Regions from separate parts of the Effusibacillus sp. SKA8 genome, predicted to be linked through region 3. Evidence: riboswitches for the same ligand, from Rfam matches in the RefSeq annotation. Region 3 holds a riboswitch; each other region holds the start of a gene.
The links. A riboswitch is a leader RNA that binds a small molecule or an ion and turns the genes downstream of it on or off. The one in region 3 is predicted to bind cyclic di-AMP.
Positions count from the first base shown of each region.

Region 1: another riboswitch for cyclic di-AMP. It lies ahead of AC4ED1_RS07560 (3D domain-containing protein); the one in region 3 lies ahead of AC4ED1_RS02685 (Na-translocating system protein MpsC family protein).
Region 2: another riboswitch for cyclic di-AMP. It lies ahead of AC4ED1_RS00115 (C40 family peptidase); the one in region 3 lies ahead of AC4ED1_RS02685 (Na-translocating system protein MpsC family protein).

Region 1 covers NZ_JBZCSF010000007.1:43,801-46,059, reverse strand. The annotation lists gene AC4ED1_RS07565 (aminotransferase class I/II-fold pyridoxal phosphate-dependent enzyme) at 1-749, shown strand, start outside; cyclic di-AMP (ydaO/yuaA leader) riboswitch at 851-1,001, shown strand; gene AC4ED1_RS07560 (3D domain-containing protein) at 1,006-1,677, shown strand; gene AC4ED1_RS07555 (glycosyltransferase family 4 protein) at 1,747-2,259, shown strand, end outside.
Region 2 covers NZ_JBZCSF010000001.1:13,900-16,158, reverse strand. The annotation lists gene AC4ED1_RS00120 (S8 family peptidase) at 1-211, shown strand, start outside; gene AC4ED1_RS00115 (C40 family peptidase) at 274-975, opposite strand; cyclic di-AMP (ydaO/yuaA leader) riboswitch at 976-1,107, opposite strand; gene AC4ED1_RS00110 (ArsJ-associated glyceraldehyde-3-phosphate dehydrogenase) at 1,297-2,259, opposite strand, start outside.
Region 3 covers NZ_JBZCSF010000002.1:89,783-92,041, forward strand. The annotation lists gene kdpF (K(+)-transporting ATPase subunit F) at 23-106, opposite strand; gene AC4ED1_RS02685 (Na-translocating system protein MpsC family protein) at 376-771, opposite strand; cyclic di-AMP (ydaO/yuaA leader) riboswitch at 918-1,064, opposite strand; gene pruA (L-glutamate gamma-semialdehyde dehydrogenase) at 1,340-2,259, opposite strand, start outside.

The DNA.
Region 1 (2,259 bases), on a different contig from region 3:
TGAACGTGCGGGAAGGTCTGGTCAACCCGGATCATGTGCAGTCGATCCTCTCGATGCTGACGACGACGTCGACATCCTATTTGCTGCTGGCTTCCCTCGACGTCGCCCGCAAACATCTGGCGATGCACGGGCGTGAATTGTTGGACAGGGCGATTCGGATCGCCGAATACGCGAGGGAAGAGATCAACAAAATCGAAGGATTGTATTGCTTTGGCAGGGAGATTCTGCACAATTCTTCCGTTTACGATATGGATCCGCTGAAATTGACGATCTCCGTGCGGGAGCTGGGGATCACCGGCTACGATGTGGAGCGGGTGCTGCGCGAAGAATTCAACATCGAAGTCGAACTGTCGGATTTGTATAATATCCTGTGCATTGTAACGTTGGGCGATACGCAAGAAACCGTCGGCGCTTTGCTTGACGCCCTGCGAAAAATCGCCCAGCGCCACGCGTATCAAACGGGAAAACAGGTGATTCAGGTACACCTCCCCGAAATGCCCAAACTGGCGATGTCGCCCCGCCAGGCCTTCTATTCCGAAACGGAAGTGGTGCCCTTTGACGAAGCGGTCGGCCGGACATTCGCCGAACTTGTGATGGTCTATCCGCCGGGCATTCCGATTTTGCTGCCCGGGGAAATCGTGACGCGGGAGAACATCAACTACATTCGCGAGCATATGGAAGCGGGTCTTCCGGTTCAGGGGCCGGACGATCCGGAAATCAAGTGCGTAAAAGTCGTGAAGCGAACCTGAAAACGGGAGCCGCCGCCCGGGGTTGGACCTGGGCGGCGTTTTTTGCGGTTTCCAGCGGTTTACTAGTGCATCTTCTCTGACCCTTCAGTAAAATAACACGGGAACCGAGATGGCCGAATCGCCGCCGGCGCCAAGCCGGTTGCGTACGGAGGAACCGTTGTTTTTGGGGTGAATCGCGGATGCGTTCAGCGTTCGCACGGGCTCCTTCGCCCGAACCCGTCAGCTAACTTCGGAGGCCCGGAAGGAGAGTGATCATATGCGGTTCAATCGGCGAAAAGCATTGTGGGGTGTCTTTATTTTGTTAATTGTCCCGGTTGCGGGAGGATGGACGGGAAAAGCCGTTTGGCGCGATTCGCCCGGTATCGCCCAGCAGGCTTTGGCGCCGGCGGAGGAAATGCAGTCGCAGCGGCAGGATCGGGACAGCGACAAAAACGATCCGCAAGCTGCCGAGGCTCCGCCGTCCGCTCAGAATGAGAAGTCCGGGGAAGTTTTCCCGGCCTTGGCGAGCCGCAGCGGCTTGTCCGGTGCAGGTGCCGGTCAACTCCCGCGGCAGGCGAAACCGTATTCTGAAAGCAAACCGGCACCATCCCCGCCCGCTGCCAAATCAAGGGCCAAAGTTCTCAACATGACGGCTACCGCGTACGGTCCCTCCAATATCAACCGGAAGTTTGGCGGCAAGACGTATCTGGGAACGCCGGTGCGGCAGGGGGTTGTCGCCGTGGACCCGAATCTGATCCCGCTGGGAACCCGCTTGTGGATCTCGGGATACAATCATCCGAATCTCCCGGCCAATGGCTTCATGGCTGTTGCTGAAGACATCGGCGGGGCGGTTCACGGAAACCGGATCGACATTTATATCAACGCGGACGAGCAAAGCCTTCGCAATTTCGGAATCCAGAACGTGCAAGTCCGAATCCTCGGCAAATAAAATCCGCTTGAAACATTTTCCACCGATCGGGACACCCTAATAGGGAAGAAAATCCGAGAGGTGAAGGAGATGCCGATCCGTGTCATGCATCTGGTGCGTCCGGCAGACGGCGGCATGCGGGAACACGTGCGGGAACTGGCAGGGGGGCTTCCGATCAGGAAGATCCAGGCCACCGTGGTGTGTCCGCCGGAGTCGGCGCTGTCCAGGCAATTACCTTCGTGGGTCGGGAAAACCGGGCTGCGGGTGGAAGACGGCCTCAAGCCTTGGTCAGACCTGCGAAGCGTCATCGCGTTACGGAGTCTGCTGGAGCGGCAGCCGGTCGATATTTTGCACATGCACGGTGCAAAATCCGCGTGGATTGGCAGGCTGGCCGCGCGGCTTTGCAAACGCCCCCCCCGTTTAATCTGCACATTTCACAATTTTGTCGAGCCGGACAGCCGTATCCTGCAGGCGGCTTTTTTGCACGCGGAAAAAAAACTGGCTGCGGAAACGGATCGTTATATCGCCGTCTCAGCCGCTTTGGCGGAGAGATTGCGGAGGCAGCTCGGCGTCCGCCCGGACAAGGTTGTAACCGTGCACAAC
Region 2 (2,259 bases), on a different contig from region 3:
GTCGCAAGTAAAAGACATCATCCAGCGGACCGCGACGGACGTCGGGCCAAAAGGGCCGGACCTTTACTACGGGACAGGCTTGATTAACGTGGCGGAAGCGATCCGGCAGGCGCAAGCCAACCCGCGGGACATGTTCCCCGGCGGGCAACGGTCCAGACAAGCAAATCACCGGCCTTGGTGGTGGCCGTTTAGGTGGCTGTTCGGATTCTAAAAAAGTCAAAACAAACAGCCCCGTATCGCGCGTAAGTGGTACGGGGACAAACAAAAAGCACTTTACAAACGCTTCGCGCCGATGTAGCGGGGACCCCAGTACGAGCTGCTCAAGCTGTCGATTTTGACCCCGTGGGAACTGGTTGACGAAATGAATTGGTTGTCGCCGATGTAGATTCCCACATGGGATGCCCCGTTGTCATAGGTGGCGAAAAAAACCAGATCGCCCGGCTGCAAATCGGACACGGCAGCGCCTTGTTGATACATTTCATGGGAAGTGCGCGGCAATTCAACGCCTTGCTGTTCCATTACATACCGCACAAAACCGGAACAGTCAAAACCGGAAGGGCTGCTTCCTCCCCAGGCGTAGGGCACGCCGACAAGTTTTTTGGCGATCTCGACGACGTCCGATGTCTTGGCGTTCGCGTCTTTCGAATTCTTGAGTTCTTCCGCTTTCTTCGCCGCTGCTTCCGCAATCACGGGAGCGGTGGTCACACCGACCTTGCCGGTTTCCTCGATGTTGTGGTCTCTTTGGAATGCTTTCACAGCCCCTTCAGTCACTTCACCGTAATAACCGGTGTTTGAAGGATATGTGAAATATCCCAAAATCCGCAAGTCTTGCTGCAAAGCGGCGACTGCAGCCCCTTGCGAGCCTTTTTCCAAAACCGCGTCACCGTACTTTGCAGCGGCTTCCGCGACGGACACGCTGACAGATGCGAGAAAAACGGCTCCCGCAAACACAAAGGCCTTAACAAACTTATGCACTTCCATTCCTCCTACTGCCTCCGAGGTTAGTTGCCGGGTTTGGGTAGAGGCACCCTACACAAAAACTGTGATTCACCCCAAAAGATCAGGTCCCCCGTACTGACAAGGCGTCAGATTCGGCATTTATGATTCTATCACACTACTAGAAAATACCATGAAATATGTCGAATTTCAATAGGCTTTTGCCATCCTTTGGCTTTTGCCATCCTTTTGCACCCGTTTCTGAAACCAGGACTCCCGCAGGCGCTAGTCCACCCCCTGCCCCCAAAAAAGGACAGCGCCGCAGCCCTGTCCCCTTGTCCCGCTTTGTTCCAAGCGGATCTATTTCGTCATCACAGCTTCCTTTTCATACAGTTTGCTCCCGACAAGCCGGGCAAGATCGACAACGCGGCAGGAATAGCCCCATTCGTTGTCATACCAGGCCAGCACTTTTACCGTGCGGTCGCCGACCACCATCGTCGACAGACCGTCCACGATCGAGGAGGCCGAGTTGCCCACGAAGTCGACGGATACCAAAGGCTCTTCCGTGTACTCCAAAATCCCTTTGAGCGGGCCTTCCGCCGCCTTTTTCAGAGCGGCATTCACTTCTTCGGCGGTAACTTCCTTTTTCAATGTGGCGACCAAATCGACAACCGATACGTTGGGAGTAGGCACCCGCAGGGCGAGTCCGTTCAGTTTGCCCTTCAATTCCGGCAACACCAACGCCACCGCCTTGGCCGCCCCCGTGGAAGTCGGGATGATCGATGTCGCGCAAGCGCGTGCCCTGCGCAAATCCTTGTGCGGATTGTCGAGATTCTTCTGGTCGTTGGTATAAGAATGAACGGTCGTCATCAGGCCTTGTTCAATGCCGAACTCCTCGTGCAGCACTTTCACAACCGGAGCCAGACAGTTGGTTGTGCAAGACGCATTGGAAATTATAAAATGTTTGTCCGGGTCGTAAATTTCTTCGTTGACCCCCATTACGATCGTAACGTCTTCATCTTTGCCGGGCGCCGTGATAATCACTTTCTTTGCGCCGTTTTTCAAATGGATGCCGGCAGTTTCCCGCGAACGGAATTTTCCGGTCGATTCGATCAGCACATCGACACCGTACTCGCCCCACTTCAGGTTGTTTGGATCCCGGTCCGACAAAATGTGCACTTTCCGGCCGTTGACGACCAGTGCGTTTGCTTCCGCTTGAATCGTGACGTCCCACCGGCCGTGAACCGAATCATATTTGAGGAGATGGGCCAGAGAGGCGGGATCGGTGGTCGCGTTTACCGCCACGATCTCAAAATCGGGATC
Region 3 (2,259 bases):
GATACCCAACCGGAATCACAGACTAGAATTTTTCCGGTTGGATGAGCACGTAGGCAAGATAGAAAATCAAACCGGCGGCGATTACGCCGAGTACCACCATGTGCATCCCCCCTCCCCTACGCTTTCCCGCCAAAATCGGCAAATTTCCAGAACAGCACAAAGATCCCCATTGTCAATAAGCCCATCACCAAGTCATCCATACTGAAGCCCTCCTTTGCCGGTCCCTATGCAAACGCGGGCGTGCCTTTTTGCCAAGACAGCCCAAACAACGGAAAAACCTGCGGCATCCCATACGATCCCATCCACCCGGATTGCAACTCCATGATGGAAGGAACCATACAAGACCCACAGGCTTACGTAATACCTGGCACTCTTTCAGGAGTTCCCCGTATTCAGTCTTCCTGTATCCCTTTCGTGTTCCGTCCGTTCCTTTAACATTTTTTCCAAATCTTTATCCAATATGAACAGCTCGACCTGTTCCCCCAGTTTCGTGCTGATATCACTATGGCTGGAGATGACCTGGCATCCCGTTATCTGCGAGATAATCTCTTCTGTCTTTCCGCTGTATTGTTCACGCAAAACGTGGCGCATCGTCTTGACCAGTTGTTTGCCTTTTTCCGTTATCACTAGGTGTTTTTCCTCCTGCGTCAAAACCCCCTTCATTCGGACAATCACCATGTCACGTATGATATACGTTTTGGTTTCCTGCGGGCCGCGACCCAGAATTTCCCTTTGCAACTTGATATAGGATTCACTGATGGCCATTTCCATCTTGCCCTTTTGATTGATCGTCAATTTCTCATAACCCCTTTAAAGCCGCTTGTCGAGTGGTTTTTGCGCGGACATGCGGCGAACTCCGACTGATATGACCGCAAACAAAAAAGACCAATCACATTCGCAGTGGACAGGTCTCTCGGACCTTCTCTGCTTTGGCCGACGAAGTTAGCTGACGGGTAGGATGGCAGAGAAGCAGTTTTCCTCATCCCTCCTGGAAACCCAGGATTAACCCCAGTTGATTGGTTCCTCCGCTCTTGGGTAACACCAAGATTAGGCCGTCATTCAATTGTTAGCATGATCATACTCCGGATTGGGTAAGTTTGCACCGGCCGTTTCACCGGAAAGAGTAGAGGTTTTATTGAAAAAATTTTACAAATGCGCTATTTTTGTTCGATTTTCTCATCATCACTATTTTTTTCACCGTATTTCGCCTGTCTTCTCCCAAACACCCGACCAAAACGAGTAAGCGGGGGCGACTAACCTCCGCCCCCTCGCACCGCCTGATTATGCGCCTCCGCACCAAGCGGTTCACCAACCCTTTGTTCAGGGCAAACATTCTTCTTTAAAGCCGCTCCGACACGACTTTCGCCTGCGTGAACAGGAGCAGGTAGTCGCGGCCGCCCGCTTTCGAGTCGGTGCCGGACATGTTGAATCCGCCGAACGGATGTACCCCTACAAGCGCTCCCGTACACTTGCGGTTGAAATAGAGATTCCCGCAGTGCATGTGACGGCGCGCGTATTCAAGGTGTTCACGGTTGTTGGTGTAAAGGGAGCCCGTCAAACCGTATTCGGTGTTGTTGAACACCTCAATCGCTTTTTCAAAGCTGTCCGCTTTGTAAAACGCCAACACCGGCCCGAAAATTTCTTCCTGCATGATCCGTGCGTCTTCCTTCACGTCGGCGAAGATGGTCGGCTGAATGTAATAGCCGTTGCCTTCCGCTTTGCCGCCGCCTGCCACCAGGCGCCCTTCGCTTTTCCCGATTTCGATGTATTCGAGGATCTTGTTATACGCGTTTTGGTCGACAACCGGGCCGATCGGATAGTTTTCTTCCGGCAGGCCGATCTCCAGTGCCTTTGTTTTCTCGATCACTTTCTGCAGCACGATGTCGTACACATCTTTGTGAATGATGGCGCGGGATCCGGCGGAACATTTCTGGCCCTGGAATCCGAAGGCGGACTGGACGATTCCGGTTGCCGCTTCTTCCAGATCGGCCGAAGCGTCGACCACGACCGCATCCTTGCCCCCCATTTCCGCAACCAGCCGCTTGATCCAGATCTGGCTTTGCGCGGTTTTGGCAATGCGTTCGTTAATATGCAGCCCGACGTCGCGAGACCCGGTGAAGGAAACGAAGCGGGTCTTCGGATGCTCCACAATGTAGTCGCCGATTTCCGATCCGGAACCGGGGATGAAATTGATGACCCCCGCCGGGAGGCCGATTTCTTCCATCAGTTCCACAAACTTCGCCGCAATAATCGGGGAAG